4 regions of the Paenibacillus sp. FSL R5-0908 genome follow, and region 4 is predicted to be linked to each of the others. Evidence: riboswitches for the same ligand, from Rfam matches in the RefSeq annotation. Region 4 holds a riboswitch; each other region holds the start of a gene.
The links. A riboswitch is a leader RNA that binds a small molecule or an ion and turns the genes downstream of it on or off. The one in region 4 is predicted to bind thiamine pyrophosphate.
Positions count from the first base shown of each region.

Region 1: another riboswitch for thiamine pyrophosphate. It lies ahead of MKZ09_RS14340 (ABC transporter ATP-binding protein); the one in region 4 lies ahead of thiC (phosphomethylpyrimidine synthase ThiC).
Region 2: another riboswitch for thiamine pyrophosphate. It lies ahead of MKZ09_RS10385 (thiamine phosphate synthase); the one in region 4 lies ahead of thiC (phosphomethylpyrimidine synthase ThiC).
Region 3: another riboswitch for thiamine pyrophosphate. It lies ahead of MKZ09_RS02125 (ABC transporter substrate-binding protein); the one in region 4 lies ahead of thiC (phosphomethylpyrimidine synthase ThiC).

Region 1 covers NZ_JBBOUV010000001.1:3,221,190-3,229,149, reverse strand. The annotation lists gene MKZ09_RS14370 (TIGR00266 family protein) at 34-714, shown strand; gene MKZ09_RS14365 (Fur family transcriptional regulator) at 788-1,267, opposite strand; gene MKZ09_RS14360 (S-layer homology domain-containing protein) at 1,586-2,242, shown strand; gene MKZ09_RS14355 (amino acid ABC transporter ATP-binding protein) at 2,339-3,091, opposite strand; gene MKZ09_RS14350 (amino acid ABC transporter permease) at 3,105-3,773, opposite strand; gene MKZ09_RS14345 (amino acid ABC transporter substrate-binding protein) at 3,827-4,663, opposite strand; TPP riboswitch at 4,886-4,989, shown strand; gene MKZ09_RS14340 (ABC transporter ATP-binding protein) at 5,188-5,883, shown strand; gene MKZ09_RS14335 (ABC transporter permease) at 5,864-6,640, shown strand; gene MKZ09_RS14330 (ABC transporter substrate-binding protein) at 6,637-7,674, shown strand; gene thiM (hydroxyethylthiazole kinase) at 7,716-7,960, shown strand, end outside.
Region 2 covers NZ_JBBOUV010000001.1:2,389,500-2,397,459, forward strand. The annotation lists gene MKZ09_RS10375 (GDSL-type esterase/lipase family protein) at 8-2,122, shown strand; gene MKZ09_RS10380 (SDR family oxidoreductase) at 2,359-3,231, shown strand; TPP riboswitch at 3,319-3,420, shown strand; gene MKZ09_RS10385 (thiamine phosphate synthase) at 3,539-4,141, shown strand; gene thiS (sulfur carrier protein ThiS) at 4,180-4,383, shown strand; gene MKZ09_RS10395 (thiazole synthase) at 4,439-5,206, shown strand; gene thiH (2-iminoacetate synthase ThiH) at 5,241-6,356, shown strand; gene yfbR (5'-deoxynucleotidase) at 6,439-7,044, opposite strand; gene MKZ09_RS10410 (fumarate hydratase) at 7,147-7,960, shown strand, end outside.
Region 3 covers NZ_JBBOUV010000001.1:470,921-478,880, forward strand. The annotation lists gene MKZ09_RS02105 (hypothetical protein) at 204-491, opposite strand; gene MKZ09_RS02110 (ABC transporter ATP-binding protein) at 721-1,554, opposite strand; gene MKZ09_RS02115 (ABC transporter permease) at 1,589-2,350, opposite strand; gene MKZ09_RS02120 (thiamine-binding protein) at 2,347-2,640, opposite strand; gene MKZ09_RS02125 (ABC transporter substrate-binding protein) at 2,831-3,880, opposite strand; TPP riboswitch at 4,042-4,152, opposite strand; gene MKZ09_RS02130 (hypothetical protein) at 4,311-5,786, opposite strand; gene MKZ09_RS02135 (MFS transporter) at 5,859-7,079, opposite strand; gene MKZ09_RS02140 (pyridoxamine 5'-phosphate oxidase family protein) at 7,240-7,659, shown strand; gene MKZ09_RS02145 (response regulator transcription factor) at 7,779-7,960, shown strand, end outside.
Region 4 covers NZ_JBBOUV010000001.1:6,565,665-6,573,624, forward strand. The annotation lists gene MKZ09_RS29665 (phosphotransferase) at 163-1,149, opposite strand; gene thiC (phosphomethylpyrimidine synthase ThiC) at 1,235-2,977, opposite strand; TPP riboswitch at 3,080-3,189, opposite strand; gene MKZ09_RS29675 (beta-galactosidase) at 3,261-5,312, opposite strand; gene MKZ09_RS29680 (helix-turn-helix transcriptional regulator) at 5,483-6,316, shown strand; gene MKZ09_RS29685 (hypothetical protein) at 6,383-6,883, opposite strand; gene MKZ09_RS29690 (hypothetical protein) at 6,925-7,788, opposite strand; gene MKZ09_RS29695 (AAA family ATPase) at 7,813-7,960, opposite strand, start outside.

The DNA.
Region 1 (7,960 bases), 3.3 Mb from region 4:
TATCTTATCTAAATAGATGCGGAGGTTTAAAGGATGAATTACCAGGTTTTGTATGAAGGTGCTTTTGCTATGTTAAAGGTCCAACTAAATCCCGGTGAAAGCGTAAAGGCTGAAATGGGCGCAATGGTCGCGATGTCACCTAACGTAGAATTAAAAGGAACCGTGGATGGTGGTTTAATGCGCGGTCTCGGGAGAATGCTGAGCGGTGAGAAATTCTTCTTTCAAGAACTTAGAGCGACCCGTGGTCAAAGTGAGGTATTGCTGTCCCCTGGCTCACTCGGCGATATTCAGGCGATAGAATTAGACGGATCGTATAAGCTGTTAGTTCAAAAAGACGGATTTCTCGCCGGAACTGAAGGCATTCAAGTAAATACCAAAATGCAGAATTTAACCAGAGGGCTCTTCTCCGGTGAAGGCTTCTTCATTGTAGAAATCAGTGGCAGAGGAACGGTGTTCCTGTCTTCCTTCGGTGCTATCCATGCGATTAATTTAGGACCTGGTGAAGAAATGATTATCGATAACGGACACCTCGTAGCATGGCCAGATTATATGGACTATAAGGTAGAAAAGGCAGCCTCTGGCTGGCTAAACAGCATAACCAGTGGTGAAGCACTTGTCTGCCGCTTCCGTGGAGAAGGTGTAATTCTCGTTCAGAGCCGTAACCCTGGCAGCTTCGGAACGTGGATCAAATCCTTTGTACCTACTCGAAGCTAGACTTCCTAAAACGCAGTAATCAAAAAAGACACAGGCTTGGAGAAAGCCTGTGTCTTTAGGTTAGAAAGCGATCTTACGAGACTGCTTTATCTGCTTCTGCTTTTGCTTTTTTGCAGCCAGTACGTTTACATGTTCCATAAGTACCCTTGAAATCAAGGCGGTGATCCGTGACGTTAAAGCCATATTCACGTTCCACTCTTCTCTCCAGCTCCACAAGCCAGTCGTCCTTAATTTCCTCCAACCTTCCGCATACGCTGCATATCAAATGATGATGCATATGTGAATGATCGTTCCCGCGCAAATCGTAACGGGCAACTCCGTCTCCGAAGTTCATCTTCTCTACAATATGAAGCTCACATAAAAGCTCAAGTGTACGGTATACCGTTGCCAGGCCCAGATGTGGATAGCTGTTCTTAACAAGCATATATACTTCTTCTACGCTTAAATGATCCTTCTCATTGTCGAGCAGAACGTTCACTATTGCTTCACGCTGAGGCGTTAATTTATATTTTTGCGCCGCAAACAATTGACTGATATTTGATATTTGATCCATTTGGTCTCCTACCTTCCCGGAACGATTTAACATCCGTACCCTCTGAGACGCTCCTATTTATGCAGTTAAGACAAACCATAAATAGTAATCGTTACGATATAATCATAACAAAATTAACCACGAATGAAAAGAGCCTGACATCATTATATCATTTCATGCCACTTATCCAAAGTACTACACCCCAATCTGGCCCATATTTCTATTAAAATCTACTTTTTCGTGAAATAATACAGATTAGACCGCAACCTTTCCATAATTTACAACGTTAAAGGAGTGACAAAGGCTAAGGAGCCTATCCATACAACGAGGTGAAAAGACATGAACATGAAAAAAAGCACGCTAGCAGCGATCACAACCGTAGCCATTTTCTCCTTTTCTTTGGGTGGTCAGATGTTTGCAGCTGGGAACACCTTTAAGGATATTGATAACATAAACGGCAAAGAAAAAATCATTTCTTTAAAAAATCAAGGGTTAATTAAAGGGGTCAGCGAATCTCAATTTCTCCCTGGCTCTAAGGTAACTACAGCCCAAGGGATTCAGTTTATCTCCGGCGGTCTCCAGCTCAGCCTCGCAGCCATAGACTTTAACAAAGCTCCTGTTGCCAGCGGCTTGTTCACAAAAGTAAAAGACAAAGCCTGGTACGCTGAAGCCTTCATCAATGCTTATTACAATCAAGTTAAGCTTCCAAAAGATATTGATCCTAGCCTAATTATGACCAAAGAGCAATTCACTAACTATCTAGTGCAAGCGATCGAAGGCGTTGGCAATCTGCCGATGATCAATATCGTTCCAGTAGATATCGCTGATGAAGCTTCTCTGACTCCTGCGTATCAAGGCAGTATTCAGCGCTCCCTGAAATACAAGATCAATAGCCTGGATGCTAACGGAAAGTTTAATCCAAAAAGCGAACTCACCCGTGCCGAAGCAGCGATTATGCTCTACAACGCTTTGGAGTTCCTGAAAACTGGAGTATAAGCCAAATTTCCAGTTACTCTTTTCATTTGAATAATCTACACACGAAAAAGCAGCTCCGGATGATTCCTGAGCTGCTTTTTCATATATATTGTCTTTCTACTCTTCTTCACCATTCAGTCTATTCAGAAATTGCAGAGCCCGGGGATTCTTCGGGTGCTCCAGCACTTCTTGCGGAGTCCCTTGCTCTAGAATATGACCACCATCCATCAAAATGATCCGGTCCGCTACATCGGCGGCAAATTTCATCTCGTGGGTCACAATCACCATAGTCATACCTTCTGCTGCTAATTGTTTGATGACCTTAAGCACTTCCCCTACCAGCTCAGGGTCGAGCGCCGAAGTGGGCTCATCAAACAACAGCACTTCTGGATCTACCGCCATAGCCCGGGCGATGGCCACTCTCTGCTGCTGCCCTCCTGACAGCTGATGCGGGAAGTTATCAGCTTTATCTGCCAAACCTACCTTAGCCAGCAGCTGAAGCCCCCGCTTACGCGCTTCTTCCTTGGATCGTTTTAAGACAGTTACCTGTCCCTCCATCACATTGCCAAGCGCAGTCATATGCGGAAATAAATTATACGATTGAAAGACCATCCCTGTTTTCTGCCGAAGGGCCAATACGGAATTCTGAGGAATTTTCTTATGATCTGTAAAATTAATGGTGATATCCCCAAGTGACAGGCTGCCTTGATCCGGGATTTCCAACAGATTAAAACAGCGCAGCAGTGTAGTCTTTCCGGAGCCGGATGGCCCAATAATGACGAGTACCTTTCCATGCTCCATTTTCAGATCTATACCCTTTAACACTTGGAGTGCGCCGAAGGATTTATGCAAATTAATGATTTCAATCACAAGTATCTCTCCTTTAGGTCGCAGAGTAACGATCGAGTCGTTTCTCCAAGTAATTTTGCAGCGCCGACAGCACAGAACAGAACACTAAATAAAACAATCCTGCTTCGGAGTATACCAGCAAAGGCTCATAAGTGGTAGAAGCTACCTGCTGAGCAGTTCTAAACATCTCCGTATAGGTGATGATCGCTGCAAGCGATGTATCTTTGACCAAGCTAATAAAAGAATTGGATAACGGCGGTACAGAAACGCGTGCAGCTTGTGGCAGAATTACGCGGCGCAGAGCCTGCCCACGAGTCATACCAACTGAGAAGGCAGCTTCCCACTGGCCTTTATGTATCGACAGGATAGCAGCGCGTACGATTTCCGATGAATAAGCCCCTACGCTAAGGGTAAATCCAATGGTGGCGGCAATGAAAGGGTCGAGTACAATACCAACAGCCGGCAAACCATAAAAAATAATAAATAGCTGCACTAACAACGGGGTTCCCCGAATGACCCATACATAAAAACGGGCGATTAGCTTCGGAATTACCCACGGTGAAAGACGTGCCAACGCGGTTAGGATCGCCAAAATCAATCCAAGCACAAAGGAAAGCAGCGCCAACGGAATGGTAAAAGCCACCCCGGCTTTAAGCAGGGGTAGCAGTGTATCTAAGAAAATTTGTATTTTGCGGTCATCCATTATTCAGACATCCTTTTTAGCTTCCAGGCTTAATTAGCCTTGCTAGCCTTGTATTATTTTGAAACGTCAGCTCCAAAGTATTTCTCGGAAATTTTCAAGTACGTTCCATCACTTTTCATCTCTTTAATCGCATCACTGACCGCTTTCACCAGCTCATCATTGCCTTTCAGGAATACCGCGGCACTTTGTGATCCTTCAGGAATCTCGTCAACCACTTTAATTTTTGCATCTGGTTTTTGTTTTTTCAGATCCAGATAAGACAAGCCATCATTCACAGTTGCATCAATACGTCCCGAAGTCAGCAGGTCCATCGCTTGATTGAAACCGTCCGTAGCTACGATTTCAGCACCGTTCTCACGAGCGATGTCGGATAAGTTACTTGTCAGGGATTGTCCGGCTTTTTTACCCTTTAGATCAGCAAAGGTCTTAATATCCTCATTGTTTTCGCTCACGATCAATACTGCCTTGGATACAATATAGGGTTCAGAGAAATCATATTTCACTTTGCGATCTTCGTTAATGGAAACTTCATTGAAAATGACATCAAACCGTTTCGCATCCATCCCAGCAAAAATACCATCCCACTGAGTTTCAAAAAATTCAGCTTCAACACCTAAACGTTTGGCTACTTCTTCGGCAATTTCTACGTCAAAACCAGTCAATTTCCCCGCAGTGTCATGATAAGTAAAAGGTGCATAAGTCCCTTCTGTACCTATCCGCAATTTGCCGCTGGCCTTCACAGCCTCCAAACTGTTTTGCGCTGAAGATGCTGCTCCACCAATCGTTCCAGCTGTTGGTTCAGCAGCCGTATTGGTATTCGAATTATTGCCGCAAGCCGCTACAAGGACCACGGTTAACGCCAATATAATAGTTAAACTCCATTTTTTCATTATTAAATCCCCTCTCTCTATCCGGTTTTTTTCCGGTAAATTGAATAGTACACTGCCATCACATGATCGTCAATACTTTTTTCCGATTATATACATCGGAATTGTAATATTAACTAGATTTCTACTTATATCTTACCCAATCTTGGATTAATCCTTCACTTCTTTCTCTCTTTACTTCTCAGAAAGATATGGTATATTTATAAACAAATTAATATGGACCTGTTATTTCACTAGGGGAGTCGGCCGACTGAGACGGAGCTTCAAGCTCCGGACCCTTGGAACCTGATCTGGATCATACCAGCGGAGGGAAGTGGAGCGGAATTTTCATCAAGCATGTTTAGTGTTATTATGCAGAATGAACTTTTTGACCCATTCATTTCCTCTGGAAATGAATGGGTCTTTATTTGTTTAGGCGCTCCACAAAAATATTAGGAGGTTAGATCATCACGACCATTTTATCTATTCAAGGCCTAACCTACTCTTTTCCGGAAACTGAACAACCCCCTGTATTCGCAAATCTATCCATGGATATCAGGCAAGGGGAATTCGTCTCCGTAGTAGGTGCTAGCGGATGCGGGAAAAGTACATTTTTCAAAACGATTGCCGGTTTACTCGAACCTACTCACGGAAAAATAAAACTCTCTACGAACCCCTCAACCGCTAGTCGTTTAGGCCAGATCGCTTATATGCCTCAGCAGGATTTATTGCTGCCTTGGAGAACAGTGCTCGACAACTGCCTTTTGCCCTGGGAGATCAAGCCCAGATTTAGTAAACAGGATACGATCACTCAGATTCGGGAAATGTTGGTCCGCTTCGGCTTAGCAGATGTAGAGAAGGCTTATCCCCATGAACTTTCGGGAGGAATGAAACAGCGAGTCGCATTTCTGCGCACCTTAGTGGCTGGAGGCGGAAGTGGTCTTATGCTGCTGGATGAGCCCTTTGGTGCTCTCGATGCCATGACCAAACGTGAGATACACCGTTGGCTGTTGGAGTTATGGGGTGAACTGAATCAGACGATTATGCTCATCACTCATGATCTGGAAGAAGCACTATTGCTCAGTGACCGGATTTATTTATTATCTGGCGGTGCGCACAGCGAATTACAGGAGATCGTTGTGGATCTACCAAGGCCAAGACATTATAAGATGAACTACGAACCCCGGTTTATAGCACTGCGGGCAGAGCTGGAGCGGAGATCACATGCGACCTATACCTTTTAAAAAACATCTAGACAATTATGGTCCCTTCGTTCTTCTGGTACTGCTCATTCTTGTAATCTGGGAGTCAGCTGTTCGCCTTCACATGATTCCAGCCTTTATTCTCCCTGCACCTTCATCTATTGGCTTCGCATTGATCGAGCACAGGCAATTATTATTCGGACAGCATTTATTGGCAACGTTACAGGAGATACTGGTGGGTTTTGTCCTTTCTGTGGTTTGTGGTGTATTGCTGGGCACTGGAATGTTCCTGTATCGCCCCATAGAAAAGGCCATCTATCCCTTCCTTATCATTAGCCAGACGATCCCATTAATTGCGCTATCCCCCATTTTTATTATGTGGTTCGGATATTCGCTGTGGAGCAAAGTGGCTGTGGTGTTTTTGACGGCTTTTTTTCCAGTCGTAGTGAGTACATATGATGGACTTCGTACAAGTGGCCAGACCTACAAGGACTTATTATTAACATTTGGTGCAAACCGCTGGCAGCTGCTTGTCAAAACCCAAATTCCACTGGCGTTGCCTGCCTTTTTCTCTGGCTTAAAGCTGTCCATTGTATACTGCGTCATCGGAGCTACTATCGGGGAATGGCTCGGCGGCAGTAAAGGACTCGGTTACTTCAGCCGCAGAATGGCCGGAAATATGCAGAGCGATGAAATGTTCGCGGCTGTATTTCTGTTGTCCGCGCTTGGTGTTGTGCTTTTTCTGGCGATAGCTTTACTCGAACAATTATTTTTAAAGAAAAGAGGATCTAACCAATGAATCATTTAAAATCCCCACAACGAGGACTTATTTCTGTATTTCTAGTATGCACACTTTTGCTCTTAAGCAGCTGCGGGAAGGCAGACAAGCTAAATAACAACTCCCAAACCGGTTCCTCCAATACCGAAAATAAGCAGTCACACAAGCTGACGATTATGCTTGATTGGTATCCCAATGCCGTTCATTCCTTTCTATACGCTGCGCAACAGCAAGGTTTTTTCCAAGAGGAAGGTTTGGATGTCGAGATCAAAATGCCTGCGGACAGCAATGATGCCCTAAAGCTTGTAGCAGCAAATCAAATTGATCTAGCGCTCAGCTATCAGCCTCAGGTGCTTATGGCACGCGGCGAGAAAATCCCTGTACGTTCGATTGCAGCAATCGTGCGGCATCCACTGAATCATCTGATGGTTCCTCAGGCTGGCAGTATTCATAGTCCCAAAGAGCTCGCTGGAAAAAAAATCGGCTATTCCTCCATTCCGCTCTATGAAGCGATGATTCGGACAATGATCCAGAGTGATGGAGGCGATCCTTCATCCGCCAAGCTGATTGACGTAGGTTTTGACCTTATCCCTGCGATCTCTACAGGACAAGTGGACGCAATAATGGGCGGGTTTATCAACCATGAACAACTGATCCTTGAAAAAGAGGGGCATTCGGTCACCTCGCTTAATCCAACGGATTACGGAGTACCTGACTATTATGAGCTTGTGCTGGTGGCCAGCGAACAAGGATTGCAAAATTCTGAAGCTTACTTTAAAAAATTTCTAAATGCCATAACAAAAGGACAGGAATTTGTGGAGCAGAATCCTGAACAAGCCCTGGATTTACTGGTTGCACATGAAGATGCAACTTCACCGCTCGACAAGGAGATTGAGAAAAAAAGTCTTGAGATTCTACTGCCGCTGATGAATGCTGGCGATCAATCTTTTGGTTATCAAGACCCGACATCATGGGAAAAGGTTCAGGTGTGGTTATCCACCAACGATCTTCTACCAGAAGATATTAAAGCACAGGAAGCTTTTATCAATCTGTAGCATTTAGTTAATTATTTATCCAATCTTGAGGAGGAATTATGATGAGTTATTTAGCCAAAGTACGGGAAGCCAACCCGTTGATCCACAACATCACAAATATTGTAGTAGCCAATTTCTCAGCCAACGGTCTGTTAGCGCTGGGTGCCTCTCCCTTTATGGCGGATGCCCACGAAGAAGTGATCGACATCGCCGCTATGTCGTCTGCTGTCGTTCTAAATATCGGCACTCTCAATGACTACGCCATTCAATCAATGTTGCTCGCTGGTAAATCCGCTAATAAACACGG
Region 2 (7,960 bases), 4.2 Mb from region 4:
TAATGAAGTGAGAAAGCTGTGTAGGAATATACTAATCTTATCTTCTTTACTAATGGCTTCATTGACTCTTACTCACGGTACAACAGAGGCAGCCTTTATAAAAGATGGGGCAGAGAGGCAACCTCCAATCCAAATTGCAAACGTATACAAGTTCAATTTTACAAACCAAGTTAAAACAGGGTATCAATCCATTAGGTATGATTCTAATCGCGGTGCACAATTGTATGACTCATCTTTAGGTTATGGTTTTGTTCAAGAGACCAACGCTTTACCCGCCAGAGAAGTGCACACCGACTCAATTACATCCGATGGAACAGGTTTTTTCATCACAGAACCTTATTTTTTTGCTGAACCTAAATCTGAGAAAGATAATTATAACAACTATGGTATGGCGTTTCGAATGGATGCGCCCCCTGGCACCTACAACGTATATGTAAAAACGTCTTCTGACGCAGAGGATGGGATCGTGTCAGTATCAGGAATGCAGACCAGCCGCTTGTTGAAAAGTGGACATTGGGACGCGGCAAAGCTTGTACCCGTCAATCATACGGCTGTAGCCAAAGGGAAAGAGTGGACTTATACGTATGTAAACGGCCGTGACCATATAGATATTGAGATCGAACCGAGCAAAGTGAACACAGCCGTGGGGATTGAGGAGATCATACTGGAACTGATTTTGCCACAGCATAGAGCAGCTGGAGCTCTTCCGAATTTATTTATACTTGGAGATTCCACGGTCAAGTCCTACACCTTCGACGAAGCACCAATGAGTGGTTGGGGTCAGATTATTGGCAGTATGTTTAATCAACATAAAGTGAGTGTAACTAACTATTCCATGGGAGGACGCTCGTTTAAAAATGCCTATACAGAAGGTCGCCTTAACGACATTTTACTGAATGGCAGCATTGGGGATTATGTGTTTATTCAATTCGGACACAATGATGAGAGTGCAGATGAGTTCAGACGTTACGGCAGAGGTTCGACCGAAGCAATGTATGAAAACTACCTTAAAGAAGTTTATCTCCCTGCGATTCAAGCCCGAGGCATGATACCAGTACTGGTAACCCCAATGTCCAGAATCAAAGGGAATGCAACAAGTCCGGGATATATCTATGAAAATTCTTTTAAATCAAGAAAGTTTGTAGATATTCTTAAACGGGTCGCAGATGAATCTGGAGTTACACTTATTGACCTTAACTCGGAAAGTCTGAAATATTATAACGAGATCGGTGTAGAAGCAATAACATCCCTCTTCATGTCAATTGAAGCCGGAGAAACGCCAGGCAAAACAAATGACGGAAGTTACGCTAACGGGCATCCTTCAAAGAAAGTCGATGGGACTCATTTTAAAGAAGCGCTCGCCAAACAATTTTCACGGATGATTGTCACGGAGCTTGTAGAGAAAGGTGCTACTGGCGATTCTACTGCTGCCTCCATTACTCCTTACCTTAAAGGGAACGTTAAGCATGCGGCACTAACAGGGAACTGGGGTAAGATTTTTCCGGAAATAACGAATGATACGACGACTGGGGAAGCTGCTTATTACCGTAATCAAATTGAAAAATTAATCCAGCTGGGAGTAATGGGCAAAGACCGTCATGGGAATTTTAATCCGGATACGGAGATGACAGTTGCTGAATTCACACGTAGTATTTCTAAGTTAATGAAAGTGGAAAGATCAGATCTTGCCTATTATCCGAAAGGTAAGCTGTCACGTGAAACGATGGGTGCTATTCTCTATGATGTTTACCAAATAAAGTTTGCTAATAAACCTAAGTACATGACTGATTATAACGGCACAGCAGTAGTGCCAGGAGATCCTGGCTATGATTCGAATCTGGATCCAGGAGCTAGAGGTGCGATGTACTATCCTCTTGTATCCTGGACGCAGCTTGTTGATACAGCGGACATTTCTCCTTATTTAATTTCAAAAGTGAAAAGTGCATATGAATTAGGACTCATTAGATCTGAAGTGGGGATTGCCAGAGGCAAAATGGTCAATGGGACAGAACTAGAACCTAAAGCTATAGTGACCCGGGAGAAAGCGGCTAAAGCTCTTTATTTCATGTGGGTGCTGGAACATGAAGTGAATGCAGAAAATCATGTTTCTTCTCTGAAATAGTTAGGTGAACAATTCAAGGCACAGCATCGATGCTGTGCCTTTTTGTATGCGGTGAAGTCCTCTCCACTTACAGCAGTTTACCTCTCACAGTTGTTTATTTCCACTTGCATTGTGGTAAGTAAGATTCGTAAAGCGATTTAAGAAAATGACAAACCCAGCGTATAAACGTGCATAGTTGTGCCATCCTAAGACGATCAGTTAACTATCAATTTGCTTAACGAGAGGAGATAGGGAAGATGTCAGGCAACAATAAACAAGCTACAAAAACCTTACCCCCACAGGAGCAGCATCATCAGCCAGGGATTGAGAGTGAAATGACGCCGCTGCCCAAATACGAGCCGGCAAATTATAAAGCAGCAGGTAAACTGCAAGACAAGGCGGCGTTGATTACCGGTGGAGACAGCGGAATTGGGCGTGCAGTTGCTGTGCTTTTTGCTAAAGAAGGCGCTGATGTGGTCATTTCATATCTTAATGAACACTCAGATGCAGAGGAAACTAAACGTCAGGTCGAGCAGGAAGGCCGCAAATGTATCCTCATTCCAGGTGATATCGGTGACGAGAAATTCTGTAAAGATCTTATTAAACAGACGGTGGAGAGCTTAGGAAAGCTTGATATTCTCATCAATAACGCGGCAGAGCAACATCCGCAAGCTAAGATCGAGGATATTACTTCCGAGCAGCTAGAGCGTACTTTCCGTACGAATATATTTGCGATGTTCTATTTAACAAAAGCAGCTATGCCTCATTTAAAAGCAGGATCTACAATTATAAATACAACTTCAATTACCGCTTATCGCGGAAGCCCGCAGCTGCTGGACTATTCATCAACTAAAGGAGCTATTCTTAGCTTCACACGATCCTTGTCCACGAATCTGGCAGAGAAGGGCATACGGGTAAATGGTGTAGCACCAGGTCCAATCTGGACACCGCTGATTCCCTCTACCTTTGATGCAAAACAGGTTAGCGAGTTCGGAGGTACACAGCCTATGAAACGGCCTGGACAACCAGAGGAGCTGGCACCAGCCTATGTATATCTGGCCTCTGACGATTCCAGTTATGTGACTGGACAGGTTATTCATGTAAATGGTGGCGAGGTAGTAAACGGTTAGATCAGTACAGCTAATGTGAATAAATGGGTGTATTTCAATAAAAAAATATGTTACTATAAACCACGTTAGTATTTTAAAATTGTATATTTATGTCACTAGGGGTGCCGATTGGCTGAGACGGAATGGATTTCCGGACCCTTTGAACCTGATCTGGTTAAGACCAGCGTAGGGAAGTGGAGGACGAATTTCTGTTGTCGGTCTATTTGTAGTGCCGTCTATATACAGATTCTGACTGCCTTCCTTACGGGAGGCAGTTTTTTTGTTTTTACTGACCTATAGGGAAGTGAGAGAGAGGAGATCGCGAGTGGTGCAAGCTGAGATCCATCTAATATCAGACGGCAAGCTGCAGCAAAGACATTTTGTTGAACTAGCTGTCACGGTGCAGACATGGGTCGATTATATTCACTTAAGAGATAAGCAATGTCCTGCACGCGAACTACTCGCTGCGGCACAGGAGCTGTTGGCTGCCGGTATGCCCGCTACCAAACTGATAATCAACGACCGGATCGATGTAGCCTTGGCAGCTGGTGCCGCAGGAATTCAGTTGGCTTGTCACAGTCTGAGCCCGGATACAGCCCGGCGAATTGCACCTCAGCTTCGGCTGGGGAGATCGGTTCATTCTCCGGAAGAAGCGGCGAATGCTTCAGAGCAGGGAGCTGATTATTGCTTGTTTGGTCATGTATTTCCCTCGGATAGCAAGTTAGGGCTGCCCGCACGTGGGCTAGAGCTGCTTGCAGAAACGGTGAAGACCAGCTCTATTCCTGTCATTGCGATTGGCGGAATTAGCCCCGCTAATGCGGCGCAGATCATCAGGAAAGGTGCGGCAGGAGTTGCTGTGATGTCCGGTATTTGCGGAGCGGATGATCCTTATGAGGCCGCCAAAGCTATTCATAAGGCGGTTCATTCATAGCCTGGAGGTAACAGCAGGGCCGAAGGGGGTGATTCAGAATGAAGCTGTTGATTAACGGGAAATCCGCAGAGTGTTCTGGTGGTATTCAAACTATAGCTGATTTGATCAGTCTTCCTGAGTGGTCGGGTCGTCTGATGATCATTGAGCTGAATGGAGAAATTGTCAGTAAGGAGAATTATGAAAGTACTGCTCTGAGCGAGGATGATCGTTTGGAACTGGTGCACTTTGTTGGTGGGGGTTGAGATGGAGCGGTATAGAATTTTGAGAAATTTATAAGAACCAAAGGGAGGTAATTTCATGCATGACCCGTTACATATTGGCGGCATCGAATTAACCAGTAGATTATTTATCGGAACCGGAAAATATAGCCGGAATACGCTGATCCCCGAAGTGATTGCTAGCTCTGGTTCTCAGGTGATCACTGTAGCGCTTCGCCGAGTGGACCCAGAAGCTGGCGCAGAAAATATCATGAACCACATTCCCGGCCATATGACTCTTCTGCCTAATACCTCAGGAGCGCGCACAGCGGAAGAGGCAGTCCGTATTGCGAGATTAGCAAGAGCTGCGGGACTGGGGAACTGGGTCAAGATCGAAGTGATCAATGATCAGAAATACCTGCTTCCAGATAATCTGGAGACCATACGAGCTACAGAGATTTTAGCAGCGGAGGGTTTTGTAGTATTGCCTTATATGAGTCCGGACCTTTCAGCTGCTTTACGTCTGAGAGATGCCGGTGCTGCTGCTGTGATGCCGCTTGGTGCGCCGATCGGGACGAATCGCGGCCTGCGCACCAAGGAGCTTGTGCGTATTCTTATTGAAGAAGTGAATTTGCCAATTATTGTAGATGCCGGGATTGGCAAGCCGTCGGAAGCGGCGGAAGCAATGGAGATGGGGGCCGCTGCTGTTCTGCTTAATACGGCTATTGCAACGGCACGTAATCCGCTCGTCATGGCGGAAGCGTTCCGTGAGGCGATATCCGCTGGCCGTAAAGCTTATTTGGCAGGACTGGGTCCTGTAGAAGAAGTTGCTTTTGCTTCGTCACCGTTGACTGGATTTTTGAACTGAATTGGATAGGTTCACCAAAGGAGGGAGGATTAGCATGAGCTTTTTTGACACACTGGCCCGCTTGGAGCAGTATCCTTATGAGCAGCTGTGGAAGGAGTTCCGGGAGGATGACGTTAAGCGGGCGCTTGGAAAAGACAAGCTGAACGAAAATGATTTGCTGGCATTGCTCTCTCCGGCAGCAACGCCGCTGCTAGAGGAGATGGCGTCGGCAGCACAGCGACTGACCCGTGCCCATTTTGGTTATTCGATGCAGCTGTTCACACCGATGTATCTTGCGGATTTTTGTGTGAATCATTGTACCTACTGCAGCTTCAGCTCCATTTATGATTTTCCGCGCAAAAAGCTGTCCTTGGAGGAGGTCCGCAGGGAGGCAGAGAAAATTGCAGCTACAGGTCTGCGGCATATCCTCATTTTGACTGGTGAATCGCGCTGGGAGAATCCTGTCTCATATATTAAGGATTGTGTAGATGTACTCAGGGGATTTTTTTCCTCCGTCAGTATTGAGATAAATCCTCTATCAACTGCAGAATATAAAGAACTTCTTCAAGCAGGGGTGGATGGACTAACACTATACCAAGAGGTTTACCACCAGGAGACTTACAGAAAGCTGCATGTTAAAGGGCCAAAAAGAAACTACCGGAATCGCCTGGATGCACCTGAACGCGGCTGTCAGGCAGGTTTTCGTTCTGTGAATATTGGTACGTTGCTCGGGATGTATGATTGGCGGCAAGAGGCATTCCAAAGTGCCATGCATGCCCGCTATTTGCAGGATCGGTATCCAGATTGCGAGATCAGCCTGTCACCTCCACGTTTTCGGCCTTATTTAGGGGAATTTAACCCAGAGTGCGATGTTACCGACCGATCGCTAGTGCAGATTATTTTGGCATACCGGTTATTTTTACCCCGTTCGGGCATTACCTTATCTACAAGAGAGCCTGCCTCTCTACGCGATCATTTAGTTCATCTGGGAATAACTAAGATGTCAGCCGGGGTCACTACTGAGGTGGGCGGTCACACTAATGCAGGGGGAACTCCGCAATTCGAAATATCCGATAGCCGCAGTGTGCAGGAGATTACGGAAATGCTATATACGAAGGGTTTGCAGCCCATTTTTAAAGACTGGGATATCCTGACCGAACCAGCAACGTAACGCTTGTATTATCAATTATTAATCACTAAATGGACCCCTGCGAGATTCATGCGGAGGTCCATTTTTATTGTCTAGAGGGTGTTTAGTTTCCGGCAGAGAGCTCATCGAGAGACATTTCGAAACTCGGTGCCATATGAGTCAGGAAATAATCCACTTCCTGCAGGCCAAGCCCACGAAGTTTTGCTGCTGTCTGCTCCTTCGCGGCGGCAAATTCTCGGTTGCCTGCAGCAACCTCCCATACGCATTTCAAATAAGCATCCAGCCGATCAGCGGCTTTCACATAGCTGTGCAGCAGAATGTCCTCCGAATCGGGAGGGCTGTCTTCCGGTCGTATAAGCTGAGTGTAGATGCTTTTCAGCTCTGATGGAATCATTCCAGTTAAGCGATCAGCCGCAACTTTCTCCATTTCGCGGAAGCTGGTGAGCAAGCGAGGATTGTTGTATTTTACTGGCGTGGCGATGTCGCCTGTGAACACTTCGCTGGCATCATGGAACAGAGCTATGGTTGCTGCTCGTTCCGCGTTTAGTGAACGTCTAAAATGAACATTACCGATGGAACAGAGCATATGTGTGAGCAATGCAACATGAAAAGAATGCTCAGCGACGTTCTCCGGTGCGGTGCTGCGCATCAAGCTCCAGCGCTGAATATACTGAAGACGATATAGATAGGCAGAAAAATGGTAGCTCAATTTTAAAGTAACCCCTTTCATGCGGTGCTAGGTATGATATTATTATACTAATTGTATCAAACTTTAGATAACCTGGAACTGCCGAGAGGAGCTTGAATGAAGATGCAGCATTTTGAAGACAGTATTTATAACCTTATCGTAGAAACTTCCACGAATTTGCCGGGAGATGTACGCCGGGCAGTTGCTAAAGGTCGCGCGCTGGAAGACAGGGCTACCCGGTCCGGTCTTGCTTTAACCACGATTGCGCAAAATATCGGAATGGCTGAGCAGCAAGTGTCTCCGATCTGTCAGGATACGGGAATGCCTACATTTATCATTCACACCCCTGTGGGAATCAATCAGATTGAGATGAAAAAAGATATTCATAATGCCATTGTACGAGCGACAAAGAATGGTAAACTTCGTCCCAATTCTGTAGATTCATTAACAGGTGAGAATAGCGGAGATAACTTGGGTGCAGGCACACCAGTCATTCATTTCGAACAATGGGAAGAGGATAAAATAGACGTTAGACTTATTCTGAAGGGTGGAGGCTGCGAGAATAAAAATATTCAATACAGTCTCCCGGCAGAACTAGAAGGACTCGGCAAAGCGGGTCGGGATCTGGACGGAATCCGTAAATGTATTTTACACGCGGTATATCAGGCGCAGGGACAAGGCTGTAGTGCCGGTTTTATTGGCGTGGGTATCGGCGGTGACCGTACGACTGGCTACGAGCTGGCTAAGAAGCAGTTGTTCCGCAAAGTGGAGGATGTTAATCCGATAGAAGACCTTAGCAAGCTGGAAGACTATATTATGGAGAATGCTAACAAGCTTGGAATTGGCACGATGGGCTTTGGTGGTGAAGTATCTCTGCTGGGCTGTAAGGTTGGCGTTATGAATCGTCTGCCAGCTAGCTTTTTCGTATCCGTTGCTT
Region 3 (7,960 bases), 6.1 Mb from region 4:
TAGATCGGGTGCATTTCAGCCCGAAGTGGCAAAACAAGGGCAAAAATGCCCTAGAATCGGTGCGATTCAGCCTGAAGAGGCAAAAGAAAGGCGAAAATGCCCTAGAATCGTTGCATTTCAGCCTGAAGAGGCAAAAGAAAGGCAAAAATGCCCTAGAATCGTTGCATTTCAGCCTGAAGAGGCAAAAGAAAGGCAAAAATGCCCTAGATCGGGTGCAATTCAGCCCGACGAAGCAAATCAACGGTATAAATCCCGTAGACTGAGCCGAGTCCGGCCCGACGAAGCAAATCAACGGTATAAATCCCGCAGAATGAGCCGAATCCGGCCTGAAGCAGCAAATCAACGGTATAAATCCCGTAGAATGAGCCGAATCTGGCACGACGAAGCAAATCAACGGTATAAATCCCGTAGACTGAGCCGAATCCGGCCTGAAGCAGCAAATCAACGGTATAAATCCCGTAGAATGAGCCGAATCCGGCTCGAAGAAGCAAATCAACGGTATAAATCCCGTAAATGTCCCCAGCCCAACCCGGTTACTATCCATTACCAACACGGAGGCCGTTTTCGCCACACATTTAATGTGATCCCTACTATGATGAGTGAAATTTGTTTAATTGAGCAGATACATCCACGTCAATTATAAATAGGGCAGGAGTTTATCGCTGCAAATAAAAAACTGACACCGCTATACCAGCGATATCAGTTTACAGTGCTTAGCGATTAAGCTAGCGGCTGCCTATTTTTAACTTGTTCCTCTCGCATCCACTGTGACAACTGGCGTTTGAGCTTAAGGAACTCGGGAGAGTCCGTAATCTCATCACGGCGTGGCCGCGGAAACGGCACATCGATTGTATGCAGAATGGAGCCGGGGCGGCCGGAAAATACATAGATACGATTAGAGAGCAGCAACGCTTCTTCGATGTTGTGAGTAATGAACAGCACAGAGCGGCGATTCTCTTCCCACAGCTCAAGCAGCCAGCGCTGCATTTCACTGCGAGTTAGTGCATCGAGTGCGCTGAAAGGTTCATCCAGCAACATTAGCTCCTGCGGAGCGAGCAATGCTCTGAGAAAAGCTGCACGCTGCTGCATTCCGCCAGACAACATATGCGGATAAGCATGTTCGAACCCGCTTAATCCAACCTTGGCAAGCCACTGGCGTGCTTCCTCGCGGGCTCCATCCCGCAGTGTGCCCTTGATCTCCCCAGCAAGCAGCACATTATCCTCAATCGTACGCCAAGGAAAAAGAGCAGGCTGCTGCGGTATATAACTAATTTCACCGCGTTGACCTGTAACGACCTTACCGTTCATGCGGATCGTGCCTGCATCGGGTTTCACAAGGCCGCCAATCATATGGAATAAGGTGCTTTTTCCGCAGCCGGAAGGACCAACGATCGAAACGAATTCTTGTTGCTCTACCTTGAGAGAGACATTATTCAGAACATTTGTCTCACGGCGACGATGGGAAAAAGATTTGGAGATGCCGCTCACTTCAAGGGCGGGTGCCACGGTATGAGCTTCAGGAGAGCTTATGACTTCTGTTGTTCTGTGTTGCATTTGCGTCGCTTGAGACATACAGGCATCTTCCTTTCTATGAGTTACGGCGCGGCTTCCAGCGAACCAGCCATTTTTCCAGCAATGCAATAATAGCAAAGAGTACAAGACTTAAAAGTACAATAATAACAATAGCGACAAACATCCGATCCGTACGATAAGCGGATTTCTGCAGAAGCATATAATAGCCAATACCTTTATCCGCGCCAATCCATTCAGCGACCACGGCGCCCATAACCGCATAAGTAGCAGATATTTTTACACCGGAAAATAGTGCCGGGATAGAAGAGGGCAGCTCCAGCTTGGTGAAGATTTGCCACTTGCCTGCGCCAGCCATTTTCATATAATTCATCATGACCTGATCACTTTGGGCCAGGCCGCCCATCGCAGCGACAGCTACCGGGAAGAAACATACTAGTGTAATCAGCACGATTTTGGGCAAAAGACCAAAGCCGAACCAGATAATGAGCAGGGGCCCGAGCGCGATGGAGGGAACATTTTGACTCAGAATAATAAGTGGATAAAAAGCCCGTCTAGCCCAAGGTAAAAGATGCAAAAGCAAAGCAACGATCAGGCCTACCCCCGTACCAATGGGAAAACCAATTAAAGTTAGCCGCAGCGTAGCCATCGTATGAGCCCAAAGACCAGAAGCGTTACTGGTGGATTCACGGGCAATATCAGCAGGACTCGGCAGAATCCAGGCTTCAATATGAAATACAGATACAGATAGCTGCCATACGGTTAAAAAGAAGACGACCGCCACAAGGGGCGGCCATATTAGCTTCCAGGTCGATCTCACGGCCGATATTTCTCCGTCAATTTATCCATGCTGATTCCGTTAGGATTATGAGCGATTTTGATCTGCGAAATTACGCTTGGACTACCTGCTTCGATCAACGCCTCCTGCATCTGACGCACAACCTCCAGCAGTTCGCTAAGCTCACCTTCCATTGTGGTTTCCAGCGGATTCACCTGATGTTTAACACCGGATTTCTGAATGACCTCAATCGCTTTATCTACGTATGGGATGGAATCCTCATTGTTCGGAGTTTTTGGAATTACTTGAATGCTTAGTAGGGTGTTAGCCACAATAATCAATCCTCTCATTTTATAAGGTAAGTTCAAAAAGCCAACTTTGATAACGAAGTAACTCAGGAAGCAAACTCGACATCGAATCTTGAACGAACTTGGGAAGTCCGGTACTCACGTAGCACATCACTACGCTCCGTTCCTCCTTCCTCAAGTAACGTCCAACCTTCTTGGTTCTGAAGTCCGCTCTCTACTCCGCCGGTAAAAAATCATTACTGAATGCACTAGCGGCATCCAGCGGTTTATCCAGCAACTTCAGATCATACATCCAGTCACCGTAATTTTGCCAGACCTCGGTTTTTTGCTCGCCCCAGCGGGCAGCATCGTCCTTGTATTTTGGGCTAAGCCATTTTTGGCTAGCTAGGACAAGGTCGGCATCCAGGTCAGGAACCGCCTTCGATAACATACCGGCAGCCTCTTCCGGATGATCAATAGCATATTGATAACCTTTTGATGTGGCTTTCATGAAGGCCTTCACCAGCTCAGGATGATCTGCAATTTGCTTCTCACTCGTCGTCAGCACAGGCGTGTAATAATCGAGCTGTGGCGCATAATCCTTTAAGTACAGCATATCCAATGGCTCGCCACGCAACTCAGCCTCAACGCCAGTCCAAGCGTAGAAAATCCAGGCGAAATCAATGTCACGTTTGACGGCGGTAAAATAATCAGCTTCACCGATACTGATCAGCTTCACCTTTTTTACATCGCCACCTTCAGGATCCATGATAGCTTTCATGGCTGCTTCTTCGGCTGGTGAGCCCCAGCCTCCGTAGGTTTTACCTTCGAAATCCTTTGGTGATTTAATATTGCGATCTACTGGAGCGGCGAATCCCGACGTATTATGCTGAATAATAGCTGCTATCGAGACAAGGGGTACGCCTTGTAGACGGGCTAGCGTTAATCCTTCTTGCGCGCTGATTCCAAAAGCGGCTTCGCCAGAGGTAACCATAGTATCAGAACCCGCTGCGCCTGGCTGAACGATTTCGACGTCCAGACCTTCATCAGCGTAGTAACCAAGATTCTTAGCTACGTATAGACCGGTATGATTCGTGTTCGGTGTCCAGTCGAGTGCGACTTTAACTTTGGTGAGCTCTTTTGGAGCATCCGTCCCAGCCGTTGCAGTTGGATCAGTAGCATTTGCTTTGTTTCCGGCTGTATTCCCATTGTTGCCGCCGCATCCGGCAATGGCAAGAATGAGTACACAGGTGAGGCACAACGTAAGTGCTTTTTTGAGGTGCATGTCTTCTTCTCTCCTTTAAGGTTACAAGAATCCCGTCTTCACAACATGAACCGTAAAGTGTAGTATGTACGTTTTTCTACATCTTTTAGTGATCTTACAAAAAAAGCGCCCCGAGTGATCGGGACGCTGGCTTGGCGCAAGGTTAGTCAAGGTCACAGGGACCAGAACCAATTGGCGATTCCTACGCTGGCATTATCCAGATCAGGTATAAGGGTCAGTATCTTGTGGGATACAATCTCAGCCGGCCAATTCCAGCACCCCTGGTTCTATGAAGTTAACGGGTATTTCTATGTGCAATATAAGTAAGCATAAGTTCTGTACCCATACTTTATATCTTATATTTCTCGCATACGGTGTATTATAGACGGCTGTACTCGGAATGTCTAGTAGTGCACTCCTGAATTTTTCCAATCCAGTAGTTTCTTTTTTGCTAGTCTAGATCTTTATATTTTTTGCGGTGACGCCGTTTAAGCTCACTAACCAGCGCCCCTAGCGTGAGGACAACGCTGATCAGAATCCCGCTCATGATCACGAAGAGGGCAAGAAATTCAAAGGGGGAATATCCAATCATTTTACTCCATTGAATCTTTCCATCCAGATCGTCAATGACCTGATTCATGCCGTAAATCCCGCTTACTACCGTAAATACAGTGAGAATCATCAGCAGATTATCCCGTCGCTTGGATTGAAACTTATCCTGATACTGAAACAGGTCATTTAAGGTTTCTTTCACTTCCTCGAACAAAGCGTCGTTTCCGTATACTTTACGCAGCTGAAGAAATATCTCCCGGCCCTGCGACTGGGAAATCAACTCCAAGAAGTAGAACTTTGCCGAGAACTTATTAATGGAGTAGATTAGATTGTCTATTTCCTCATAATCATGATTAATCCGAAGTCGGGAGTGCATATTGGCAAGCTTTAGCAGAACGATTTTGTGGAAAATATTGAGTAAAAATCCGTAATAATATTGCCCGTACATCTGGTTGGCTAGACTAACAGCAATTTCCTGTTCAGCGCGGGTCATGCAGCAAAAAGTCTGCTCATTCATCATATAATACGTGTCTGGACCCCAGCGATTATAGGAGTGTTCATGACAATAGTTCGCAATATATGCTGGATCGCTGGCACTGGCATAGGGCTTTCCGTTCAGATCAATTCCATCAAGCTGTGAGGCACGATAGCGCAGATTTACACTAATCTCATCAGAGCTTTCTTTATTCTGAAAGCCGTAAAAAGCTTGCACCTGCATTCTTTCATCTACGAAAAAAGGAAGGGTCTCGAAATAAGCCCCATTGATATCCGATTGATCCAGATATGGCTCCAGTCCATCCACCAAATTTCGGAAGACAAAATCCTCTACCATCTCATAGGTCTGTTCCCCGCAATGAATATAAGTGTAATCATCCTGTATGAAGGTATTCTCTAGCGCACGGAAACGATCCGCGAATTCTAGGGCAATACTAAAGGGAATTGAATCCCCCTCCAGCTGGACACGTATCGTCACGAATCCAAGCTGAAAAGGACATATGAATATATCTGTCGAGAGAATTTTGAAAAATATAGATTGCTGCGGAATCTCCAGAATGCAGTCGAGATTATTTACTCTGGAAAAACGGCGAAACGAGTCGGCATCCTTCCTGCGTGGAAAAAGGACGTGTGCAGCAAACGGTAAATAGGTGCGTTCCATTCGTTCATGGGAAACACAGTAGCCATCTCCGTAATAGGCAGCTTCAAGCTCTTTATTATCCAGAAAAAAACGTGTGAAGCCGTCGTCCTGTAATTGCTGGATAAGCTGCTTAGAATCGCCCTTTTTTATAGAAAAGGGAAATATAAACTGCATGAGCGCAGTATGTAACAAAGGCTCAGTTGAAGACTCATTTAAAGACTCATTTAAAGACTCATTCATTCATTGTCCATCCTTGTGCTCAGAATATGCTTATAGATCACATTACCCTAAAAGGATAACGTTGATACTGTTCTAAATACGGGAACTCTTTCCTTTCACCGCTTGCATGGATTGGAACCTCCATGCGGCAATGCTTAGCAGAAACAAGAAGGCGGCAAAAGCGGCGAGTAATCCGGCTGTTTGTGCCACTTCTAAATGGTCCATAGACCAGCCCATAAACAGAGGTAGCAAAGCACCGCCAACACCTCCGGAAGCAATCATAATGCTGGGTGTTGACTCTTCAGTGCCAGGCAGCATTTTGCTGGAGAAGACTAAAGCAATGGAGAAAATACCGGACATAAACAGCCCCAGCAGCAGAATTACAATGAAAGCAGCCATTCGATTGTCAGTGAACGGAAAGAGTGTCAGCAGTAACAAGGTTAGTAAACAGCTGCTGAGAATGTACACGCGATAAGATATTTTTTCGGCAATTACACCCGCAAACAATCTTCCTGTAGACATCGCCAGCCAAAAGAAAGTGACTGTCAGTGCTGCGGCAGACTCCGTCATCCCTAGCTTGGCAATAAAGATAGCCGGCATAAAGTTGACTAAACTCATCTCTGTGCCTACATAAAGAAAAAAGAAAACGATGAAGATCCCTAGCAGAATCCATTGCTTACCTTTATACGGAAATTTTTTGTTAGAACGTGAGCTTGAGGATTGCGAATTGTCTGCTCCTTGGACAGAGGCGCGTTCATCCAGCGTACGTTGTAGATTACCGAAGTGCCCTCTTGTCCAGAGGATAAGAGAAATTAAGGAGAAGGCAGCGACGATTAGAAAGGCCAATCTCCACGCTCCGGCAGCAATGAGCGGACTGGCGATAAGCGGCATCACGAGTGCGCCTATCCCGAATAGCACTTCAAGCCGGCTCATCGCAATAGCAGTTCCTTCGGTTATTGCACCAATAATGATGGTGCCGATAACCGCTTCGATCATCCCGAAACCAAAACCTGCGGCAACGGCGATAACATACATCCAGCCCCAAGGCGGTAGAAAGGCGTAGGCAATTTCTGCAACTAGTAGAAGACTGGTGGCAATGAGGATGCCTCCACGTTTACCGAAGCGGCGATTAAGCAGGGGAGAGACCAACACGCCTGCTAAAAACCCAGCGAATTGACTAAAGATTAATTCACCGCCAGCACTATAATTTTGATCATAATGTTGCAGTAGAACGGGCAGAATAGATCCCAGTACAACATGTGCCAGACCGATAACGAAGTAGGAAAGACAGCCGATCCAAATCAGTTTTTTCACGAAGTAAGCTCCTTATCTTAAAGTAGTTTATGAAGTAAGGTCGGATTCAATGTGAACCTGAAGGGTACATTATAATAAGCACCATTGTTATGATAAATCCAAACGGTGAGCTTGGATATATAAACTTTTGTTTACATGCTTGAAGGGAGAGATTTACGTAATGGATAACAAACAACTGGAGCAACTCATTATTAAAGCATTGGATGACAACAAGTTCGGTTCCTTTGGTACGATCGAAGAAGGAAATAAGCCGAAAGTACGTTATATGGCCATTTTCCATGAGGGTTTGAAGATTTATTTGGCTACAAATCGCAAAACTCATAAAGTGGAGGAGTTATCCGATAATCCGAATGCTTTTGTACTGCTTGGCTATGAGGCAGGCGGAAGCAAAGATGTGCTGGAGATTGAAGCAACTGCTACCGTCTCTAAGGATGAAGGCTTGCGCTCCAAGGTATGGAATAAAGAGCTTGAGCCATGGTTTACAGGACCTGATGATCCTAATTATGTAATTCTGGAGCTTACTCCAACACGTATTGAGTATGTAGGCAGCAATAAAGAGCATGGAGTATGGCAGCCGTAAGCTATAGCGTTGAATTGATCAAACAGCCCTCCTATCCCCTATGGGGTAGGAGGGCTGTTTGATGTGTTATAATGACTTCAACTTTTTAGGTATTCATATCGGGGAGGAGCTAAAGCTACATGAGCGTTACTCTGTTATATATTGAAGATGATCGTGAAATTGGCAGTGTAGTGTCTGCTGATTTAAGCGAAAGAGGTTACAGTGTTCGCTGGCTACGGAGCGGAGAAGGAGCGATGGAAGAATCCAGCGCCTGCCAACTGGCTATTCTCGATGTTATGCTTCCAGGTCTGGATGGGTTTAC
Region 4 (7,960 bases):
CTTGATAGGTTTGATCTCCTCCTTCAATAAAAAATAAGGAAAAAACTCATTGTATGCGTTTACAAACAGTTCAATATCTGATGGATTTTCCTTGTTAAGATTATAGGCGCCAAACCTTTTGCTGGTCAATGCATCTTTTAGGCTATAATTCAATCGTTTTCACTATAAGTTCCCTATGATAGCAGGTAAGTTGTTCAGATTCTTAGCAAGCCAATTCATTTCTTTTGCAAAACGTTTTGGAGGTACACTATGTTTGTCCATCTCGGCATTAATCCACCATGGGCTTTCCATATACCACAATAACTGCAATGATTTTGTTAAATCCCCCTGCTCCACCGTTCGTTCCTCACGATATCCGTCAATAAATGCTGAGGCTAGTGCTCCATCTAAATCTTCATCTAGAGCACATGACATCACTGCTCGTGCAACATCAAGCTGCGGATAATCATATTTGAACCGATCAAAATCTAGAATTGCAGACAATTGGCTATCTTGAAATAAAAGATTATCAACCCATAAATCACGATGTGCCCATCCAGCTTCAAGTCCTTCGAATATTTCCGGATCTATTTCTTCAGTCGCTCTTAGTTGTATCTCTAGGTCAGTGATAAGTGAGGTTTTGCCCATTTCCTTTGATTGTTGTAGGAGTACATTCCAATGTTCTAAACGTTCCTCAGGGCTTTGGGGAATAAATTGTGGGTTTCTTTTCAAACTAAGGGTCCCATCATTTAATAAACGATGCATTTTACCTGTGGCACGACCCAAATCAAACATTTGATGGATATTAATTTTACCCGGCTCTATGACACGCCCTTCACAATATTCCATAGCCATAAACGTTTCTCCCTGATCTGATTCCAGTAAAACTTTATGGTTATAAGCCAACAATCCGGGACAGGGGAGCCCCTGTAGATACAATCTTTTCTGTTGAGAAAAAGCAAAGTTCAGCTCTTCTGGGTTATACAATTTATATCTTTTTTTGTTGTATTGTTTAAGTAGAAATTGCCCTGAATCCGTTGTGATTTTCCATTTAAGATTTAACCAGCCACGTTTTATTGGGGTAGCATGAAGGACTTTCAATCCAAAAAAATGATAGAAACTATTACTTAAATCCTCTAAAATGGCTTCCTCTGAACGAATCGCTTCCATTTCATCAACTCCTATCTATTCAAAGTATAAAAGAAGAAGCCGCCAATGACGACTTCTTTTAGATATTTCTTTTTAGCAGAAAAAGTTATCTATAAATGAGGCTCCCGCCTTGGAGAAACTCTTCTGTCTTCTCTTGCATTCCTGATTCAATTCTCGTCGAATTACGGATATTATGAGAGATCTTCATACTGCAAAATTTCGGCCCGCACATGGAACAGAAATGAGCTGTTTTAGCGCCTTCCGCAGGCAATGTCTCATCATGATATTCTAGCGCTCGCTCAGGATCTATCGATAAATGAAATTGATCACGCCAACGAAATTCAAAACGGGCTTTTGAAAGAGCATTATCCCGGTCTTGTGCTCCTTTATGCCCTTTCGCCAAATCTGCGGCATGAGCCGCTATTTTATAAGTAATGACCCCTACACGTACATCTTCCTTATTAGGCAGGCCAAGATGCTCCTTCGGAGTTACGTAACATAACATTGCTGTACCGAACCAACCAATCATCGCTGCACCTATAGCAGAAGTAATATGATCATAACCAGGCGCGATATCTGTAGTCAGTGGACCTAATGTATAAAAAGGGGCTTCGTTGCAAGTTTCAAGTTGCTTATCCATATTCTCCTTAATCAAGTGCATCGGTACATGTCCTGGACCCTCTACCATCACCTGTACATCATGACTCCAAGCTATAGCTGTTAATTCACCTAACGTCTCTAACTCGGCAAATTGTGCTTCATCATTCGCATCAGCAATCGAACCCGGACGTAATCCATCGCCTAGGGAAAAAGAAACATCGTATAGCTTCATGATTTCACATATCTCTTCAAAATGTGTATATAAAAAGTTCTCTTGATGATGCGCAAGACACCATGCCGCCATGATGGAGCCACCTCTTGAAACAATACCTGTCATACGTTGTGCAGTCAACGGGATATAACGAAGCAGAACCCCCGCATGAATGGTAAAATAATCAACCCCTTGCTCCGCTTGCTCAATGAGCGTATCACGGTACACTTCCCACGTTAAATCTTCCGCTTTTCCATTCACTTTTTCCAACGCTTGATAGATAGGCACCGTTCCAATAGGAACAGGAGAATTGCGGATGATCCACTCGCGTGTAGTGTGGATGTTTTTACCTGTGGAAAGATCCATTATATTATCTGCACCCCAGCGGGTGGCCCATCTCATCTTCTCTACCTCTTCCTCTATGGAGGAGGATACTGCGGAATTTCCTATATTGGCATTGATCTTCACTAAAAAATTTCGTCCAATAATCATCGGTTCACTCTCTGGATGATTGATATTCGCTGGAATGATGGCGCGGCCGCGGGCCACTTCATCTCTTACAAATTCCGGTGCCACATTCTCACGAATCGCAACGTATTCCATTTCGGAAGTAATAATTCCTTTGCGTGCATAATGCATTTGAGAGACATTACGCCCCTTTTTCGCTCGCAAAGTTTTTCTATGGAGCGCTGGAAACACTTCCGCCACAGCTTTTCCCGTTGCATTCCCGTTATCTTCAGGCTTCACGTTTCTTCCTTCGTACGCTTCCGCATCCCCTCGTTCCTCAATCCAGCTTAGACGATTGGGCTCTAACCCCTGACGAATATCAGTTTGAATATTAGCATCCGTGTAAGCCCCGCTTGTGTCATAGACATGAATTGGGGCATTCTCCTCTTCGCCGTCTATGCCCGCAGTTGGACTAAGTGAGATCTTCCGCATAGGCACCTGAATATCAGGCCGTGAACCCTTTACATAAACTTTTTGACTTGCTGGAAAAGCTGATAAATTGATTGGATCGTTGTTCAATTCGCTTGTCATCTCAATTCCTCCTATAAGGTGATTTGATCAAGCGGAGACGGTCTACTCCCCACACATAGAAAAGGCCACATCTGTATAAGATGAGGCCTTAGAGTAGACAAATAGAAATAGAGCTCCATTTCCTCCGCTGGCATTATCCAGATCAGGTTTGACGGTCGATAGTTATAACTATCCTCTCAGCCTGGTCCCACCAAGCTCCCGTGACTATATAATTGCTACTTCAAAGTATAACCGAAAAGAGAGAATTATCCAAATCTACTCAAATGTGAGATCAACGTGTACGTTAGTATAGCACCAGTACCCCAAATCCTTCCAGAAGCACCTCGCCCGAGAATGTTGTGCCGCTCAGTAAATCTGTTTTGGTCTCATGAAGATGGATCGTGACAGGAGTCTCACTATAATTAAGCAAAAAAGCATAACTGGAAGAAGCTCCGGTACGGACTTGCAGCTCTACCTCTTCTGGGAGCTCCAGCCAATCTGCTGGCGATTGTAGATCCATTAAATTTATGATCTCAGCCGCTGCCTGTTCATTAAATACGGCTCCGTAATACCAAACCTCACCCTTGCCGCGACGATTTCTAGTTACCGCCGGTTTTCCTGCATAATAATCAGAGGCGTAAACCGCCATCACTTCAACCGAAGCTTCCTCTATTTTGAGAATATCATTAAAGTCATCTGCTCCTGTAACGACTTCGGTCGCGCCCGACCAGCTAATTGTTGTTGGCTGACGACTGCCCTTAACCATTGTGAATTCTTCAACTGTGATCCCGCATAGATCCTTAGCAGCACCTGGGAAAGGACGCATATAACATTGACCGCGCTCATCCTTATAGCCAGTTCTACAGCCGAAGATCAGTTTGCCGCCTTGTTGAACATATTCATCCAGCAGAGACGCTGTCTCATCTGTCATAATCGCTGGGTGAGGATAGATAAGCACGTCGTACCTTGCAAGCTCCTCCAGCGTTGTTTTTTTGCGCAGATAGAGCACGTCATTCGGGATATGCTTCCGCTGAAGAGCCTTGTACCACTCCTTATTGCTCTTCCACATAAACGGGCCATGCCAAACATCGTATTCTCCATCCCACTCATTGTCATAATCACGAACAATAGCAACGTTAGCCTGATTATGAGTACCGATAAACGCTTGACCTGCTGCTGCCAGCTCCTGACCGATCTGCCCCGCTTCCCGCACTCTCCGGTTAGGCTGATTATGATAGTCATTGATTCCATGCCAATAAATTTCATTGCCCATCGTAGCTGTCCGCCAGCGGAAATATAGCACCATATCTGCTCCATGAGCGATCGACTGATAAGTCCATAACCGCATCTGCCCGGGCTTTGGAGAAGGCATATCCATCCGGTTCACCCAGCCACCCGGGCCCGACTGCTGCTCCATAATGCAGAAATTCGGGGATATCGAACGAACAACAGATAACGACAGTCCCCAGCCTCTATCATTCAGCGGATTCCGCTCATTGGGGTCATAAAAAATAGTAGAGAACTGAGGATAGGAATCATAGCTGAAGAAATCCAGCAGTTCATCCGTCATTTCATGGCTATCAAGATGCCCGAACAGACCGTTCGTGGTTACCCATTGCTTAGGGGCAAGTTTACGAATGATATCCGCTTGGTTTTTGGCAAAAGAAATTGTATTGTCCGAAATAAACCGTTTTTCATCCAATGCCTGATGAGGATTGGGCTGCTTCGGTACTGGAGTCGGACGTGGGAGATAGACCTGAGACCAGTCACTATAGCTTTGATTCCAAAAAACAGCTCCCCAAGCCTCGTTCAAATGCTCAAGCGTAACATATTTATGCTGTAGCCATTCCCGGAAAGCCTTATGGTCACTCTCCGAATAAAATTCACTGATCTCACAGTTGAGCTCATTATCAATTTGCCAGCCAACTACACCCGGATGATTGCCGTAATGTTCAGCCATTTGTTCTGCAATACGTGCACACAGTTCCCGGTATTTAGGACTGCTGTAATTATAATGACGGCGCATGCCATGCTGAAGTGTAACACCTTCGTAGGTTACATTTAAAACTTCGGGATATTTATCAGTCAACCAAGCTGGAGGCGTCGCCGTCGGAGTACCAAGTACAACCTGAAGACCATATTTATGTGCTAGATCAATCGCCCGATCAAAGAGCCCGAACTGAAACTCCCCTTCTGCCGGTTCAAAAATAGACCAAGCAAACTCCCCCATCCGAATGATCGTAAAGCCGAGTTCACGCATCCGGCGATAATCGTCCTCCCACATGTTTTCTGGCCAGTGCTCCGGATAATAACAGACGCCAAGCTCGAATTTTTCAGTTGCGACAGGTTTCTTCATCATTACCTCCAAAGTATTAAAAATATGCTTTCAATATTTTATAATTCTATTGTAGTATCAATGATAAGAGGTCTTATATAACAAAATATTGCTATCATATAACAATCTTGCGTTTATTGCCTTAATCCAACTTGCGCTCTGTTGCGCTACAGAAATGGGTGCTGCCAAACATGAAGAAACAATGGTATTTGCCGACACCGGCTTTTTCAAAATATGTCTGTTATCCTGAATTTTTGGGACATTACACTCACTTTCCACAACATACAGAGAGAAGAAGCGAAGGGTTTCTTGGGAGTTATAACCTGCATTTGATTTTTGGTGGGGAGGGTTATGTATTCCATGAGGGCGAACGTATTCCGATGAGTAGAGGACGAGGTTTTCTGTACCCAAAAGGGGCTTATCAGCAATACGGCTCTGACCCAGGCGAGCCTTGGGATGTCCGCTGGGTTCATTTTAACACTGAAATTGTCCTTCCCTTATTAGAAGAAGTGGACCAGTCTCGTGCATACCTGTTCACTTTTGATTTGGATGCTAAGCTGGACGAGCTATTCGAGGAAATGTACCTACTGAGCGCTTCCTACGTGACCCGTAGCGAACCAAGGCTATCTGCTCTGCTGTATGAGCTTCTAGTGAACTTGCTGCAGAACTCCGAGCCGCTTCACGGCTCAGTACCGCACGAGGTTAGACAGTCCATCCGCAGTGCAGCAGATATCATTCATGTCGAATGTGCCAGCCCTTGGTCTCTTGAATCGATGGCAAGATTGACCGGTTACAGCAGCTATCATTTTCTAAGGCTGTTCCGGGTGGTTATGGGTAAAACTCCAAACCGTTATTTAACCGATTGTCGGCTGGCTAAAGCCAAGCTTTTACTGGTTTCCACAGGACTCTCCATTGCTCAGGTTGCTACTCAGTCCGGTTTTGCCCAATCCAGCTATTTTATTAAAGTGTTCAGAAGGTTTGAAGGCATGTCTCCTGTGAAATACCGGCAGGCTTTTGGGGCGTAGACGATCTTCCCCTATTCACTAAAGAGCTCGGGCTCCGTAAAATTTGGCTAGATGAAATTATTATTTTTATTTGTACTTTAAATTCCACTCCTTTGACCATTTTGGGAATGCTTCTCCGGTCAATTCTTCGAGTGTTTTTCCATCAATGGTGTAAACCCAGCCCATATGTAATTCAGCGAAATCAGGAAAACTATAGCCTCCTATCACTTGATCGTCTGCTTCTAGCAGAAAAATCAGGGTTTGTTTTTTTGTATTATCCTTCTCATTATCTAAGGGGTGATTTTTAACGATGAACTTACTTGTAGTTATTTCCTTGCCTATATAATCGACTGGATCAACACTTTGAACACTCCAGTATTGCATGTATGGCATGTCCGTCAGCAGCTTTTTATCTAATAAATATTCAGAAACAATTCCTTCATTACTAATGATCAAATAGCCCATATCGGTAATAAATTGTTCAGCTTGGCTATATTCTTTTTTTGAATTATCGCTAATTTGCTCATCACTACATCCCAATAAAAAGATTAAGAATAACGGAATTATAATCACCCTTAATTTGTTCATAGGTTCCTCTCCTTGGAGTGTTTATTATCTCCGCGATCAATTTATAGATTAATCTTATTGTATGAATTTAGTATCATCAAACTCTTTAGCGTCTTATAGGCTCTCCATTCCAACCTCGCTGTTTCACCGGGAGGCTCCCATTTTATCTGCCATCCTCCATCATCCTCCTGTTGGTATTCTAATACTTTTAAATGATCAAGAATGGTTTCATCAGAAAATATGCTGCTACAGTAAGAAGTTGGTGATGGCGAAAATTCTAGAGGAGAGAGTCCATAACTGTGGGATGCGGCATCCAAGCAAAAAAAGTTGGCAGTAATAAGCTCCTTAGATAATTTTTGAAATAATCCTTTGATAAAATCCGATTGAGGTAAGCTTTCCAATAAATAAAATGCAGTCAAAATTGTATGCGCATCATCATAGGCTTGTGCGCGAATATCTTCCAAACAAATTTCTGTCGCTTTATCAAGCCAGGAATGTTCTATCCCTTGCCATTTAAGAAGCCCGACAAGACCAGTAAGTCTGCTAAATGATGGCTCTGTAGAAAGAGGGTTATTCCAATGTTCTGCTCTTGGATAGTTTGCTGATGAAGGAAATATTGTTGGAATCCCTTTTTTTAAGTCAGCATGCTTTGAAATATAATCACATGCTTTTTGAGAAAGTTCTTCATCTTTTATGTTACAGTCATATAAAAAACGTAGTGCAAATTCCATGAAAAGTGGCTGACTACCGGGTGCCCGCAAATCCGGCTCTATTGCATTTCCAAACCCACCATCTTCGTTCTGGTAGGCTGTTAGTGAAGTCACAACATTGCTCATTGATCCACCGTGGAAAATATATTCAAAAACCCTCCTTTCTAATAATCTGCCATGTGTCCAAATGAAATGGGCTGCTTTCTCAAAATCCATCTGTTCCCCTCCTTAAAATTCAGGCTAAGTATTTAAGTATTCAATGACACTTTTAATATAGGATTCAATCGGTTCCTTTGTATTAACAATATGTATTCTGACATTAGATGGCTTTTTAGCATTTTCAATAGTTTTAAGCAATGTCTCTTCAGAAGGCACTCTTTCAATCTGG